One region of the Plantibacter sp. PA-3-X8 genome, then DNA from elsewhere that is predicted to be linked to it. Evidence: predicted binding sites of a transcription regulator. Region 1 holds the regulator's gene; the other holds the start of a gene.
The links. The regulator LexA, encoded in region 1, represses DNA repair genes until DNA is damaged. The targets are predictions, from matches to a motif close to TCGAACANNTGTTCGA.
Positions count from the first base shown of each region.

Region 2: EAO79_RS13075 (tyramine oxidase subunit B) is a predicted target of LexA. The motif match lies at 6,161-6,176, and genes of this name have one in related genera.

Region 1 covers NZ_CP033107.1:3,255,519-3,263,822, forward strand. Annotated here, with positions in the region: gene sufU (Fe-S cluster assembly sulfur transfer protein SufU) at 1-357, shown strand, start outside; gene EAO79_RS15360 (histidinol-phosphate transaminase) at 392-1,471, opposite strand; gene EAO79_RS15365 (amino acid permease) at 1,503-2,963, opposite strand; gene EAO79_RS15370 (LysM peptidoglycan-binding domain-containing protein) at 3,053-3,445, opposite strand; gene lexA (transcriptional repressor LexA) at 3,717-4,415, shown strand; gene metE (5-methyltetrahydropteroyltriglutamate--homocysteine S-methyltransferase) at 4,500-6,827, opposite strand; gene EAO79_RS15385 (methylenetetrahydrofolate reductase) at 6,824-7,822, opposite strand; gene EAO79_RS15390 (hypothetical protein) at 8,059-8,304, shown strand, end outside.
Region 2 covers NZ_CP033107.1:2,756,078-2,764,381, reverse strand. Annotated here, with positions in the region: gene EAO79_RS13100 (DUF4396 domain-containing protein) at 1-389, shown strand, start outside; gene EAO79_RS13095 (HAD family hydrolase) at 468-1,181, opposite strand; gene EAO79_RS13090 (allantoate amidohydrolase) at 1,214-2,446, opposite strand; gene EAO79_RS13085 (FAD-dependent oxidoreductase) at 2,443-3,597, opposite strand; gene EAO79_RS13080 (ammonium transporter) at 3,594-4,853, opposite strand; gene EAO79_RS13075 (tyramine oxidase subunit B) at 4,947-6,101, opposite strand; gene EAO79_RS13070 (LysR family transcriptional regulator) at 6,251-7,156, shown strand; gene EAO79_RS13065 (GNAT family N-acetyltransferase) at 7,261-8,205, shown strand; gene EAO79_RS13060 (hypothetical protein) at 8,272-8,304, opposite strand, start outside.

The DNA of each region.
Region 1 (8,304 bases):
CCCGCCGCCGAGTCGCACCAGCTCAACCCCACCTGCGGCGACGAGGTCACCCTGCAGCTCCATCCCGGGCCCGACGGTCGTCTCGCACCGATCGCCTGGGAGGGGCACGGCTGCTCGATCTCGCAGGCGTCGAGCTCCTGCCTGAGCGACCTCGCAGCAGGCCTCACGCCGTCCGAGCTCCAGGCCCTGGTCGACGAGTTCCGCACGGTCATCCGCTCGCGGGGCACGCTCGAGTTCGACGAGGAACGGTTCGGAGACGCCGCGGCGTTCAGTGGCGTCTCGCGCTACATCGCCCGCGTGAAATGCGCCATGCTCCCCTGGGTCGCAGCCGAAGAGGCCATCTCCCGCCTGCCGTGAGCAGGCGCCCCACCTCCGCCCGGCCGAGGGCTGGTCAGGCGGGGCTGATCGCCGCCAGGGCCTCGAGGAACGCGGTCGTCTCCGCTTCGGTGCCCGCGGTCACGCGCAGGTGGTTCGGGATGCCCACGTCACGGATGAGGATCCCCCGCGCCAAGAGCGCCTCGAACGCCGCGTGCGGATCGGCGACGCCGCCGAACAGGACGAAGTTGGATCCGCTCCGCTTCGAGTCGTAGCCGAGACGCCCGAGCTCGACGACGAGGCGATCGCGCTGCGTCCGGATGTCGTCGACCATCGCCAGCATCTCGTCGGCGTGCCGCAGCGCGGCGGTCGCGGCCGCCTGCGTCAGGGCGCTCAGGTGGTACGGGAGCCGGACGAGTCTCAGTGCGTCGACGACCGCGGGGTCGGCGGCGAGGTACCCGAGACGGACCCCGGCGAAGGCGAAGGCCTTGCTCATCGTCCTGGAGACGATCAGGCGAGGACGCCCCTCCAACAGCGTGAGCGCGCTCGCCTCGTCGTCAGGAGCGAACTCCGCATACGCTTCGTCGACGATCACCATGCCCCGCGAGGCCTCGTACACCGCGGTGACGGTCTCGAGCGACAACGGTGTTCCGGTGGGGTTGTTGGGCGAGCAGAGGAACACGAGGTCGGGATCCGCCTCGGCCACCTGACGGGCGGCGGTCTCGGGCGAGAGCTCGAACTCGGCGTCGCGCGTCGCGGGGATCCACCTGGTGCCGACGCCGGCGGCCAGGAGCGGATACATCGAGTACGTCGGCGTGAACCCGAGGAGCGATCGCCCGGGACCACCGAAGGCCTGCAGGATGTGCTGGAGCACCTCGTTCGACCCGTTCCCCGCCCAGATCTGCTCCGGGACCACCCCGTGACCCAGGTATCCCGCCAGCGCCTCCCGGAGTTCCGTGAACTCGCGATCGGGGTACCGGTTCACCGTGAGGACCGCGGAGGCGAGCGAGGCGACGATGTCGTGCGCGACCGCCTCGGGGATCGGGTGCGTGTTCTCGTTCACGTTGAGCGCCACCGGCACCAGGGCCTGGGGAGCGCCGTACGGGCGCTGTCCTCGGAGGTCGTCGCGGATGGGGAGGTCGTCGAGAGCGGTCACTCCACAATGCTAGCCACTCCGACCGGCGCACTCACTCCGCCTGATGCTCCCGACGAAGGACCTCGTGCCGGGGGCTCGCCGGGTTCAACAGCGAGTGGCGTCGCCCGTAGGCGAAGTACACGATGAGACCGACCACGAGCCAGACCCCGAACCGCAGCCAGGTCTCCCAGTGCAACTGCAGGATCAGGAAGCCGGACGCCAGGACGCCGAACGCCGGGACGAACGGCATCAACGGCAACCGGAAGGAGCGGGGCTCGTCCGGCTTCGTGTACCGGAACACGATCACCGACACGCAGACCACGATGAAGGCGGCCAGGATGCCGATGTTCGTGAGGTCGGCGACCTGCTTGATCGGGAACACCCCGGCGAAGACGGCTGCCGCGCCGCCGGCGATCCAGGTCACCCGCTGCGGCACACCTCGCCGATCCGTGCGCGAGAACCACCGCGGAAGGAGACCGTCGCGACTCATCGAGAACCAGACGCGGGTGACGCCCAACAGGAACGTCAGCATCACGGTGAGGATCGACAGGACGGCGAACACGGAGATGATCGTCGCCACCACGGGCAGGCCGACGCTCTGGAACGCCGATGCGAACCCGGCAGTGGGGTCGATGTCGGTGTAGTTCTGCATGCCGGTCAGCACGAGGGTGGCCGCGACGTACAGGAGCATGGCGATGATGAGGGAGAGGATGATCGCCTTCGGCATGTGCTTCTTGCCGTCCTTCGCCTCCTCGGCCGCCGTACTCATCGCGTCGTATCCGAAGACTGCGAAGAAGACCGTCGCGGCACCGGCGAACACCGGCCCGAACCCGCTGGGGAGGAACGGGTCGTAGTTCTCACCGTCGATATAGAAGACACCGAGGCCGATGATGAACAGGATGAGCAGGACCTTGATCCCGACCGCGACGAGCTCGAATCGACCGAAGGCCTTCGTCCCGCGGCTCAGGATGAAGGTCACGAGGAGACAGACGAAGATGGCGGGGAGATTGACGAGGCCGCCCTTCCCCTCGTCGGCGGTCGAGGTCATCCAGGCCGGCATGTGGATCCCGATGCCGGACAGGAAGGCGTCGAAGTAGCCGGAGATCCCGATCGCGACCACCGCGACGATCGCGATGTACTCGAGCAACAGGTCCCAGCCGATGAACCAGCCGATGATCTCGCCGAGCGCCACATACCCGTAGGTGTAGGCGGACCCGGCTCTCGGGATCATGCCGGCGAACTCCGCGTACGACAAGGCTGCGGCCGCGGAGGCGAGACCCGCGATCAGGAACGAGAAGAGGACGGCCGGCCCCACAGCGGGCGAGGTCTCGCTCCCATGAGCGACGAGTCCGGCAAGTGAGAAGATCCCCACCCCGATGATGCCGCCGACCCCGATGGCCGTGAGTTGCCAGAGCCCGAGGCTCTTGAACAGCTTCGAACCGGAGGTCTCATCCTCGATCTCCGCGATCGGCTTCTTCCGGAGCAGCGAGCGGCTCCGATCGTCTGTACTCATGCTTGCCTCCGACGATGCTGCGGGCGTCGTTGCACCGCGCCATCGACGATAGCTGAGAACCAGTGCGGAGTGACCCGCCGATTGTCGGCCTACTCGGCCGCGTACCGCTGCGGGATCGCCAGGCGCTGCCCGGGCTCGACACCGGCGGTGCTGAGCTGGTTGAGGTTCATGATCTCGGCGATGACGTCGCGCGGGTCGGCGTCGGGTGCGATGGACTCGGCCAGCTGCCAGAGCGACTCGCCCGGGTCGACCGTGATGTACGTGAACGTGGCTCCCGCCGCCGCCGTGTTGGCCGCGGCACCGCCTGCGGAGAGTCCGACGACCGCGACACCGATGACCAGCGGGATGGCGGCGAGCGTGGTGAAGACGACGCGACCTCGCTTCGTCAGGCGGAGTCGGCGTGTGGACGGTGCGTCTGACGTCGGTACCTGCGCCGTCCGTGCGGGAAGCGCCCGGTGGGACCCGATCAGTGCTGCGCTCATGTCAACCCTCCAAGAGTGTGCTCATCGTGTGATGAGGACTCGTACCCGACACTCGACCAGGAGTGCCGGATACGAACCTGTGTTCCGAATATATCTTCGATTGTTCGAATACTCAACCCTGTCTTCGTACCTGAGACGCGCGGGATCGGCGACACGCTCGAACAGATGTTTGTCTGGACGAGCTGGTGCGGATACAGTTTCGAGTGTTGGAAGCAGTACACCACCACCCACCGACATCGGTCACCGACAGCCGATCAGGGCAGGAGCGAAGATGGCAGCGAACACGGCGGGCGACGGAGCCCGGGAACGCCAGATCGGCGGCACCCGGCGACGGAAGAGCCTGAGCGACAAGCAGCTGGCGATCCTCGACGTCATCCAGCGTTCGGTCTCACAGCGCGGATATCCGCCGAGCATGCGCGAGATCGGCGACGCCGTCGGGCTCGCCTCCCTGTCGAGTGTCACGCACCAACTCGGACAGCTCGAACTCAGCGGATACCTCCGACGCGATCCCAACCGTCCCCGCGCCATCGAGGTGCTCATCGACCTGCCGAGCGCCGTCGAGGGCAGCGATCCCGACTCCGCTCCCCCGGTCGGCGACGCCGCCATGGTCCCGCTCGTCGGTCGCATCGCCGCCGGCATCCCGATCACGGCCGAGCAGCAGGTCGAGGAGATCTTCCCCCTGCCCCGCCAGCTGGTCGGCAAGGGCAGTCTGTTCATGCTGAAGGTCGTCGGCGACTCGATGGTCGACGCCGCGATCTGCGACGGCGACTGGGTCGTCATCCGCGAGCAGAAGACCGCTGAGAACGGCGAGATCGTCGCGGCGATGCTCGACGAGGAGGCGACCGTGAAGGTGTTCCGCCAGCGCGACGGTCACACCTGGCTGCTCCCCCGGAACTCGGCCTTCGAACCGATCCTCGGCGACCACGCCGAAGTCCTCGGCAAGGTCGTCGCCGTGCTCCGGACGGTCTGACCGACCGGACCATTCCGCGACACCGACGAGGGCCGGGACGATCCGTGGATCGTCCCGGCCCTCGTCCGTGCAGGCCCCTCAACGTCAGCCGGTCGCACCGACCCGTGCGCGGACCGCACGCGTCGCCTCGACGATGTTGGCGAGGGAGGCGACCGTCTCCTCGTAGCCTCGCGTCTTGAGTCCGCAGTCCGGGTTCACCCAGACCTGGCGCTGCGGGATCCCCTCCAGCGCGATCTCGAGCAACGCGGTCACCTCCGCGACGCTCGGCACCCGAGGCGAGTGGATGTCGTAGACGCCCGGGCCGATGCCGTGGTCGAAACCACTCGCCCGGATGTCGGACACGACCTCCATCCGAGACCGTGCCGCCTCGATGCTCGTCACGTCGGCGTCCAGGCGTCGGATCGCGTCGATCACCACGCCGAACTCGGAGTAGCAGAGGTGGGTGTGGATCTGCGTCTCGGCCCGCACGCCCGCGGTCGCCAGCCGGAAGGAGCCCACCGACCAGTCGAGGTACCGCCCCTGGTCGGCCCGCCGGAGCGGGAGCAGTTCGCGGAGTGCGGGTTCGTCGACCTGGATGATGCGGATGCCGGCCCGCTCCAGGTCGGCGATCTCGTCACGCAGGGCGAGGGCGACCTGGTTCGCCGTCTCGGCGAGCGGTTGGTCGTCGCGCACGAACGACCACGCGAGGATCGTCACCGGGCCCGTGAGCATGCCCTTCACCGGCTTGGTGGTCAACGACTGCGTGTAGGACGACCACTCGACCGTGATCGGCGCCGGCCGCGAGACGTCACCCCACAGGATCGACGGACGGGTGCATCGTGAACCGTAGGACTGCACCCACCCGTGCTCCGTCACGGCGAACCCGTCGAGGTGCTCGGCGAAGTACTGGACCATGTCGTTGCGCTCGGGCTCACCGTGGACGACGACGTCGATCCCGAGGTCCTCCTGCAGGGCCACGACGCGCTCGATCTCCGCGCGCATCGTCGCGACGTACGCCTCCTCGTCGAGCGTCCCGGCGACCCGCTGCGCGCGGGCGCGACGGATGTCCCCGGTCTGCGGGAAGGAACCGATCGTCGTCGTCGGGAGGAACGGCAGGCCGAGCGCCTGCTCCTGCGCCGTGGCGCGCTCCTGGTAGTCGTCTCGGGTGAAGTCCGCTGGTGCGAGCGCTGCCGTCCGTGCGCGGATGGCGGCATCGACGACCCCGGGCGCGGCGAGCCGATCGTCGAGCGCGGCCGACGCTGCGGTGAGCTCGGCCGCGATGGCCGCGCGCCCTTGGGTGAGACCGCGTGCGAGGACCGCGATCTGATCCACCTTCTGGTCGGCGAAGGCGAGCCAGCTCCGGAGACGGGGGTCGAGCCTCGTCTCCACCGACACGTCGTGCGGGACGTGCAGGAGGGACGTCGAGGTGGACACCGCGAGCTGCGGGAAGCGCTCCGCCGCGCTCGCGAGCAGGTCGGCCGCGGCCACGAGGTCGCCACGCCACACGTTGTGGCCGTCGATCACTCCCGCGACGACGGTCTTCGTGGCGAGTCCGGGAGACGAGTCCGGCAGGCCTCCTCGGACGAGGTCGACACCGACAGCCTCGACCCCCGAGGCGGCGAGCACCGGGAGGGCGTCCCCCAAGGCGCCGTATGGAGCCGCGACGAAGATCGCCGGGCGGTCGGACACGGCGGACAGGACGGCCGTCGATCGTTCGAGCGCCGCAAGGACCGTCGACCTCGGCACGTCGAACGTCTCCGACACCAGTGCGGGTTCGTCGAGCTGCACCCAGGGCGCGCCGGCAGCGGCGAGGCGCTGGAGGAGTTCCGCGTAGACGGGCAGCAACGCCTCCAGTCGATCGATCGGGGCGAATCCCGCTGAGGCCCCCTCGGCCGCCTTGGACAGCAGCAGGAACGTCACCGGGCCCACGATCACCGGCCGCGTCACGTACCCCTCGGCGAGGCCCTCGCGGAACTGCTCGACCACCTGGTCGTCGGAGAGCGCGAACGGCGTCGACTCACCGATCTCCGGGACGAGGTAGTGGTAGTTCGAGTCGAACCACTTCGTCATCTCGAGCGGGGCGAGGTCGCCGGCGCCACGAGCGATCGTGAACGCCCCGGCGAGGTCGACCCGACCGTCGGCCCCGACGAGCGTCGAGAAGCGGTCCGGGACGGCGCCGACGGTGAGCGCGGCGTCCAGGACCTGGTCATAGAACGAGAAGCTCTCGGGGATCGCGGCGTTCGTGGGATCGAGGCCGAGCCCCGCGAGGCGGGCACGCGTGGCGGCGCGCAGCTCGGAGGCCGTCCGCTCGAGCGCGTCGGCGTCGATCCGGCCGGCCCAGAAGGACTCGACGGCGCGCTTCAACTCCCGGTTCGGCCCGATGCGCGGGTAGCCGAGGATGGTGCCGACGGGGAATGCGGAGGTGGGGATCATCGTGCGTCCTTGCTGGTGAGTGGATCGGGGATGGGATGGCGGACCGGTCGGTCGCCTTGCATGGGGATGCCGGCACGGTGCAACACGTCGAGCACCGTCCGATGCTGGTTGAAGGCGTAGAGGTGGACGCCCGGCGCACCGCCCGCGACGACGTCGCGGATGAGTCGGGCGGAATACTCCGTGCCGATGTCGATCCGTCCCGCTTCGTCCGGCTCGACCTCGAGTGCGATGGCCAGGTCGCTCGGGAGCGCCTCGCCGCTGAGCTCGAGCACCCGACGCAGCCGCGCCGGACTCGTGATGGGCATCACGCCCGGCAGGATGGGCATGGTGACGCCGTGACGTCTCGCACGTTCGGCGAAGGCGAGGTAGTCGTCGGCATGGAAGAAGAGCTGGGTGATGGCGAGCGTCGCCCCCGCCGCCTGCTTGGCCAACAGGGTGTCGAGGTCCTGCGTCGTCGACCGGGAGCGCGGGTGACCGTTGGGGAACGCGGCGACCGCGATCCGAGGCCGACGGCGTCGACCGAGCTGCACCGCGCCCGGGAGTCCGGTCAGCGACCCCTCGGCGTACGGCTCGTGCTCGGCACTGACCCGGCCGATGAGCTGCACGAGTTCTGCGGCACTCCCCAGATCACCGAGGAAGGCGTCCCCCTCGACGGCTCCGGCGGGCGGGTCGCCGCGGAGCGCGAGGAAACTGTGCACCCCGGCATCGAGGAAGTCCTTGATGAGTCGGCTGGCCTGCGCGTGCGTCGAACCGACGCAGGTGAGATGGGCCATCGGGTCCACCGAGGTCGACGTCCGGATGCTCCGCAGCACGTCCAGGCTCGCCGTTCGCGAGGAACCACCGGCGCCGAAGGTGACCGAGATGAACTCCGGACCGGCGGCGGCCAGGTGCTCGACCGTCCGTGCGAGCGCGACGCCGCCGTCGAGCGTCTTCGGCGGGTACAGCCCGAACGAGAAGGGGGTGCGCCTGGGACAGGCCGGCTCCGTCGTGGTCATGAGGTCTCGTCTCGGTGGCAGCGGATCGAGAGCCGGCGACCACGCAGCACGCAGCGGTTCCGCTGGTGTGTCGTGGGCGGGTGCCGGGCTCGGCTGTCGCTCCGAATCCGCCGGTGAGGGCGGGTACGATGCGCACGACGATAGCAACGCCCGACGATCCGCGCGACGGACATCCGCCCGACAGCGTCATCCTGCGACACATTCCCCCGGCGGCGCTCCGGTCCTACGCTGATGCCATGACCATGGGCACCAGGCACCGGGGCGCCGAGCGCCGAGTACCCGGTTCGCGCGTCATCGCGTCCTGCGTGGCGGTGGTGATCGCCCTGTCCGGGTGCACGACCGCCGGTTCGCCCGTGCCGCGGGCGACACGCGCAGCCTCAGCCGAGGACATCGTGGTCGAGTTCCGTCAGAACCGGGACCAGTACGCGAGCGACGGCGCGATCGTCCGGGTCGGTAACGGCGGCGACCACGACATCACGATC
Region 2 (8,304 bases), 500 kb from region 1:
GATGTGCCATCGGCGAAGTGCTGGGCATGGTGATCGGCACCGGCCTCGGACTGCACAATCTCGGGACCGTGGTGCTCTCGATCGCACTGGCCTTCGTCTTCGGCTACGCGCTCACGATGCGCGGCGTGCGCCGCGCGGGACTGTCCTGGCGCGCCGCCCTCGGTGTCGCCCTGGCGGCGGACACGGTGTCGATCGCGGTCATGGAGATCATCGACAACACCGCGATGCTCGCCATCCCCGGAGCGATGGACGCCGGCCTCACCAGCGGCCTCTTCTGGGGCTCCCTGGTCGCCGCTCTCGCCCTGGCCTTCATCGTCACCACACCGGTCAACCGTTGGCTGATCGGCCGCGGCAAGGGGCACGCCGTCGTCCACGGACTCCACCACTGAGGCCATGATGGGCCTCCGACCTCGCGGTCTGCGACTGTCATTCGGACGGCGCGGTGTCGTCGACGGGGCCTGCCTGCTTCATCGTCGGCGGAGGTCTCGCAGTGCCTCCGGCGACGGGGTGAGACTGCCGACGATCTCGCCGAGGCTGCTGATGACCGGGTGACGTCGATGCGAAGGCGCGTCCTGGTGACCACCGTCGAATCGCAGGAACCGCACCTGGAGCGCTTCGGCGATCTCCTCGTCATGATTGGTGTCGCCGACCATCAACACGCGCCGGGGATCATGGCCCGAGTCCTCCAACCACGCGGTCACGACATGCTCCTTCGACGCCGCATAGACATTGGTGATGCCGTGGACGTGTGCGAAATGACCGTGCAGCGAGTGGGGAGCCAGCTGACGCTCGAGGGTGACCTCCGGGGTCGCCGAGATGAGGACCTGCTCGACGCCGAGCACGTCGATCGCCGCAAGGGTCGCGCGGGCCTGCGGTTGGAGCGACGCCGATCCCACACCGGCCGCGAACAGCGCGAGGTATTCGTCGGCCGCCTCCAGGAAGTCGGCTGCATCGACACCGAGCCGGGCGTAGAAGGCCCGGATGGGGAAGCCGAACACGGCCCGATACGCCTCCTGGTCGGATATCTCGGCAAGACCGCGCCGCCGGAGAACGGTGTTCATCGCGGCAAGCGCCACCTCGACGTCGTCGAGGAGCGTGCCGTTCCAGTCCCAGCACACCGCGTCGATGGTCGTGGATCCGTTCTCGTGCACGAGGTCGAGTCTCACACGGTCGGCTGACATCGGCCGGATCCGTCGAGGCCGGTGGTTCCTGCTCAGGTAGTGCCGACGCCGGCCGCCAGTCCCTCCAGGACATCCGCGAGTGCCACGGCACCGGCCTCGGCGTCCGCGTCCTCGGCGCGCTCTTCCTGCGAATGGGAGACGCCGGTCGGGTTCCGGACGAAGAGCATCGCGGTCGGCGCGTGCGACGCGAGCACTCCGGCGTCGTGCCCCGCGCCGGTACCGAGCACGGGCGCCTCCGGCAGCATCCGTTCGAGGCGCCCGCGGAGGAACGGGTCGAAGTCGGTCGTGGCGCTGAACGACTCCTCGGTGATCACGGCCTCGCATCCCTCCTCCGCTGCGATGAGCGACAGGCGTTCGGTGATCCCTGCCACGATCGCGGCGGTCACGACGTCGTCGGGATGACGGACGTCGATCCAGAAGTCCACGCTCGACGCGATCACGTTCGTGCCTCCCGGCAACGGGAGCACCCGGCCGACGGTCGCCCGAGCGTCCGGCGTGGCCCGTCCGATCGTGCGGATCTCGGTGATCATCCGCGCAGCCGCGACGAGCGGGTCCCGTCGATCCTGCATGAGCGTCGTCCCCGCATGGTTCCCTTCGCCGCGGATCGACACCCGCCACCGTCCATGCCCGAGGATGCTCGAACCGATCGCGACCGGGCGATCGAGGTCGACCAGCGCCCGCCCCTGCTCGACGTGGAGCTCGACGAACGCGTCGATCGCTCCGAGCCCGCCAGGATCTGGACCAACACCCCGCGGATCGACACCATTGCGGGCGAGGACTTCGGCGAACGTGTCGCCCTCCACGTCGCGCAGGGCCAGCGCCCGCTCCGGACTGATCGCACCGGTGAGGAGACGCGAGCCGAGGCACGCGACGCCGAAGCGCGAGCCTTCCTCCTCCGGGAAGACGGCGACGACGATCGGCTTGGTCGGCTCGACGCCACGTGTCCGCAGGACGTCGATCGCGATCAGCGCCGATGCGACCCCGAGTGGTCCGTCGTAGGCGCCACCGCCTGGGACCGAGTCGAGATGGCTCCCGGTGACCACCGCACCCGCCGTCGAACGTGACGGCACATGCCACCAGGCGCGGATGACCCCGTTGCCGTCGATGTCCACGTCGAGGCCACGGCGCTCGGCCTGACTGACGAACCACTCCCGCAGCTCGAGTTCGGCGGAGGAGTAGACGGGCCTCGAGTAGCCTCCCCGACGCTGATCCCGACCGATCCCCGCGACCTCGTCCAGAAGGGAGACAACGGTGTCGTGCGTCACCGGACGGCTGCCAGGCTCGGCCGGAACATCGCCGGCACAGCGTCTCGGCCCTCGACCAGCGCAAGGGCGTATTCGCCGATGAGCGGGGCGAACTTGGCACCGTGGCCGGAGCAGGGCGCCAGGACCGTGATCCCGTCGACACGGTCGATGACGAAGTCCTCCGTCGGGGTGTTCGTGAACAGGCAGGTCGTCTCGGCATACGGTTCCGGAACGAGGCTCGGGAGGAACTCTCGGACGTAGGCGACGACCCGTCGGCGGTTCGCGTCGTCGACGAGGCCGTCATGATCGGCGGCCGAGGGGATGCGCCTGCCGCCGTTGTACTCGGCGACCTTCTGACCACGCCACTCGGCGTCGCGCCCACCGGGGAGCCCGTAGACCTGCATCCGCTCGAACTTGTGGATGAAGGTGGGCCACACTGAACCGGATCGCGCCGGATCTTCCGCGTCGACGCCGATCCGGTCCCGATACGGGAAGTGGTACGCCTGCTCCTGACTGACCTCGAGGGCCGGGAACGCGTCGAGGAACCCGCCCGGCAGCGCGAGCTTGCCGAGGAGGTCCGGAAGCCAGCCGCCGGCTGCGACGACCACCTGCTCCGCATCGAACGCCCTGCCCCGAGATCCGAGCACCCGGTACCCGGTGGCAGTCCGCTCGACCCGCTCGACCGGCTGATCGTTCAGGACCGTGGCCCCGGCGCGGACGGCGGATTCGAGCATCGCCATCACCGCCTGCTCCGCGTCGATCACGCCGGCTCCCGGGTGCCACAGAGTGGGCGTGTCGAAGCCGATGTCCCAGCGGGCTCTGGCTTCGTCCCGGGAAAGCAGCTCGTGATCGATGCCGTGCTCGGCCAGCACCGACGCGAGGTGCTCCGGGCGACGGGTCGCACCGAAATCGAGCGCACCCGTCTGCGTGATCAGTGGACGCCCATGCTCCAGGCCGAGCTCGTCCCACCCAGACGCCGCCGCGAGGACGAGACGGGTGTAGGACGCCTTCGGGTAGGCATAGCGGAAGATCCGGGCCGATCCGTGGGACGATCCCCACTCGTTGGCCGGGCGACTCCGCTCGAGGACGGTGACGTCGTGCCCGGCCTGGGCCAGGCGCCAGGCCGCCGCAGCACCGGCGAGCCCGGCTCCGATGACGATGACGCTCGTCATGCGCGTGCTTCCTGGTCTTCGTCCTCATAGGCGCGCTCGGCGTGGGCGTGCTCGTCGATGCCGGCGACCTCGTGCTCCTCGGGGATCCGCAGACCGATGGTGATCTGGATCACCTTCGCGATCACCCAGGTGACGATGAACGAATAGGCGAGGACCGCGACGGTCGCGATCGTCTGCACGCCGAGGAGTTCGAATCCGCCGCCGTAGAGCAGACCGGAGCGTCCGTTCGGAGCCGCATCCGTCGCGAACACCCCGATGAGGAGCGTCCCGATGATGCCTCCGACGAGGTGGACCCCGACGACGTCGAGGGAGTCATCGAACCCGAGCCGGAACTTCCACTCGATGGCGAGGCAGCAGACGACGCCCGCGATGGCCCCGATGATGATCGCACCGATGGGCGAGACGGCGCCGCAGGCGGGGGTGATCGCCACGAGGGCGGCGATGATCCCCGATGCACTGCCGAGGCTCGTGACCGCTCCGTGTCGGAGTCGATCGACGATGGACCAGCCGATGAGGCCGGCACAGGCGGCGACGGTGGTGTTGAGGAACACGACGCTCGCCGCATTGCCGGCTGCCAGCGCCGAGCCGGCGTTGAAGCCGTACCAACCGATCCAGAGCAACCCGGCGCCGACGAGGACGAGCGGGCGGTTGTGCGGGCGGAGCTTGCCGCCCCAGTCCTTGCTCTTGCCGAGCACCAGGGCCAATGCGAGCGCCGCGATGCCGGCGTTCATGTGCACGGCCGTCCCGCCGGCGAAGTCGACGGCACCGAGGGTGTTCGCGATCCATCCACCGGTCGCCGTGTCGTTCGAGAAGGCGAACACCCAGTGCGCGATCGGGAAGTACACGAACGTCGCCCAGAGCCCGGCGAACAACAACCACGCGCCGTACTTCATGCGACCGGCGGCGGCACCCGCGACGAGTGCCGTCGTCACCCCCGCGAACAGCAGTTGGAACGCCGCGAAGAGCGCGAGCGGGATGCCGGCATCGGGGTCGTCGACGAGTGCCTGGTCGAGCCCCGCGAACTCGAACGGGTTCCCGATGAGTCCGAGCCCGCCGACGGAGTCACCGAAGACGAGCGAGTACCCGAAGGCCACCCAGAGCAACGCGACGAGGCTGGCCCCGCCGAAGCACATGATCATCATGTTGAGGATGCGGCGGGACGAGACCATCCCGCCGTAGAACAGAGCCAGGGCCGGGATCATGAGGGCGACGAGCGCCGAGCTCGTCAGGATCCAGGCGACGTTTCCAGCGTCCACAAATCACTCCATCGTTCGAGGTGCACAGCGGCCGGGCGGCCACAGCGTCGGGTTCGGGTGGAACAGGTGTCGGTGCTCGATGCCGGTCGGCGTTCAGGCCAGGTCGGGGGCGTCCCAGAGGTTGAGCTTCGTGCCGATCCCCTGCTCGACGGCGTTCTCGTAGATCGTCTTCGCCCACGCGACGTCCTCGACGCCCATCCCACCGACGCTGAAGAGCACCGGCTGCTCGGGGAACTCGCGACCGACGGCGTTCCCGTCGAAGACGTCTCCGATGTTGACCACGCGGGACTCGTCGAGCTCGCCGGTCCCGATGAGGTCCTGCCAGTAGAGGCCGATCATCCCGAACGCGGTCTCGTGCGACGGCGCCGGGTACTCCTCGGCCCACGCCTCGTAGATCTTCTTCGCGTCGGCGATGAGGCGCGCCTTGCCGGAGAGGGTGTACTCCTTGTCCATGCGCAGATTGGCGGGCAGGCTGAGGAAGGCGCCCGGCTTGATCCAGTCGCCGTCGATGAACGGGTAGTTCTCCGAGCCGACCAGGCCGGTGACGGCCTCGGAGACGATGTCCGAGTCGCGCACGGCGGCCTCGACCGTCTCGGCGATCTCGATCGTCGTGAACTGCGGGTAGTGCGCGCGGACGTAGTCGGCGAACGCCTCGGAGGTCGACCGTCGGCGCCCGTGGATGCGGATGGTGTCGAGCGAGGGACGGGCGGTGGTCATGGCGTGCAGGGCGCTCTTGTTCATGGCGCCGGGCCCGATGATGCCGAGCGACTTCGCATCCACCGGTGCCAGGAGCTTCGCGGCGGCTCCCGGCACGGCAGCGGTGCGGTAGGCGCTCTCGAGGTTGCCGGACATGATCGCGTAGGGCGCGCCGGTGTCCTTGTCGTTGAGCACGATGAGGTGGATGGAGCGCGGGAGGCCTCGCTCGCGGTTGTCGACGTTCGACCCGTACCACTTGACACCGGCGGTGTCGAAGCGCCCGCCGAGGTAGGCGGGCATCGCCATGAACCGACGGTCGGCGGCATCCAACGGCATGCCGGGGAACGGTGAGGTGGCGGGGAACCCGATCGGTGCTCCGTGCGAGTTGGCGGTCGGGCCGGCCATCCGGTAGTCACCCTTCGCGACGAGCACCAACACCTCCTCCATGACCTCCATGCAGTGGGCCATGTCTTTCATGCCGGCGGCGATGACCTCCGGTTCGCTCAGGTAGAGCATGTCGATCCGGGTGTTCGGGGAAGCGTCTGCAGTCACGGGTGGTCCTCCAGGTCGGGGTGTGTGGTCCTCAGCGAACACGGTCGCGATCGTCCTGGTCAAATACCGATTCGAACCTCGATTGAGAGCGTTTCGCTCGCAATCTGGACGAAACAGCGCGGTAATACGAGGGTCGTATCGTCGATGGGATGGAGCTCCGCCAGCTGCGCTACTTCCTCGCCGTCGCCGAGGAGCTCCACTTCGGTCGTGCCGCGCGACGGCTGCACATGTCGCAGCCACCGCTGAGCGTCCAGGTCTCACGACTGGAGCAGGAGGTCGGCACCGCGCTGTTCGACCGTTCGACGAGGCGGGTGGCGCTGACCCCCGCTGGACGACATCTCCAGGCGCGGGCACGACACATCGTCGAGGAGCTCGACACGGTCCGGGGTGAGATGCGCGACTTCGTCGACGGTCTCGCCGGGGAGCTCACCGCGGGGTTCGTGAGTTCAGCCAACTACACGGTCCTCCCAGGCGTCGTGCAGCTGTTCCGGGCGAGCCGCCCCGGGGTGACGCTGCGCCTGGTGCCGTTGACCTCGGGCGAGCAGTTCGACCGGCTCCGCGACGGCACGCTCGACGTCGGGATCGTCCGTGACGAGGTCCCGCAGACGCCGTCCGACAGCTCCCCCACGCTCACGACCGAGGTCGTCTTCGAGGAGCGTCTCGTGGCGTGCCTCCCGGTCGGTCATCCGCTGGCGGGCCGACCCGAGGTCACCGCGCACGAGCTCATGGAGGTCCCGATGATCTCCTACCCGCGGGCGCTCATGCCGGGGTTCGTGGACCGCGTCGCGGAGGTCCTCGGCACGTCGAGTCGGACGCAGGTGGTCGAGGAGGTCGTCCATCAGGAGACCGCACTCGGGTTCGTCGCGGCCGGCGTGGGCATGACGATCCTGCCCGAGTCGGTGCGGCAGCTGGTGCCGCCGTCGATCGTCGTCGTGCCGCTCGCCGGGTCGCCGACGACACGCCTGCTGGCCGCTCGTCAGGAACGGACGGACGAGAGCCCGGTCCACGACGCGTTCATCGCGTGTCTCCGCGACGCGGCCGCACAGCTCAGGTGAACGCCCACACGCACACCGCGCGTCCGCCTCCCGTCTCGGCGGCGTAGCCCAGGTGTTCCTGCCCGGCCTGGACAAACGAGTCGCGCCTGTCCAAGCTGGAACCGATGACCGACACCCGCGACGACTTCACCATCCGCCGAGCCACCCCGGACGACGTCCCCCTCCTCCAGGAGTGGAGCTGCGACGAACCGGTCGCCTGGGTCGATCCGGAGCGGCTGACCGCCGAACTCGCGAGTGGGAACTATCGGCCGGAATGGTCGTGGATCGCCGAGCAGGACGGTCGCCCGGTGGCACGAGCACTCTGGTGGGGCCAGGCGGACGCGAACCGGCCCGCCACACTCGACTGCCTCACCACCACGGTCGAAGTCGCGGAGCCCGAACGTGTCGGCGCTGCGCTCATCCGCGCTGGACTGGACGCCTTCGGCGCAGGTCCCGCACTGGAGTTCAATGTCGACGTCTCCCCTGCCTGGGCGGATGACGCCGCCAGCGTGGAAGCGGTGCGATGGCGCCATGAGGCGGCACGCGCGGGTGGATTCTCGCGCACGACCGAGCGGGTCAGTTTCGCGAGGTCCAGCTCCGATCCGGTGCCGGCGCGATCGCAGCGCCTCCGTTTCGTCGCCGCCGCGGACGACGCGTTCCATGAGCTGTTCGCCCTGGTCGCGACCGGCACCCTCGATGCGCACACGCAGGACATGGTCTCGCGCGAAGGGCTCGAGGCGCTCGCGGACGACGATCTAGCGTTCTACCAATCGCTCCCCGGCGAGCGGGACGCCTGGCGGGTCGCAGAGCTGCTCGACGGGACGATCGCGGGATTCATCGTCCCGACGAGGACGGCGTACGACGCGAGCATCAGTTACCTGGGCGTGCTCCCCGAGCATCGCGGACACGGTTACGTGCACGACCTCTTGGCGGAGATGGTCCACGTGCACCACGGGTCGGGACAGGACCGGATCGTCGGCACCACGGATGCCGCGAACACGCCGATGCGTGGCGCGTTCGAACGAGCCGGCTTCTCGGTCACGCGCGTTCGGATCGTGCACGAGCAGTAGGTTCGCCCCGGGCTCGGTTCCGACCGTGTCAGCCGAGCACTGCGACACGGTCGACCGCCGCGCGTGTCAGACCCGCGACGACCGCAGCACGCGGACGAC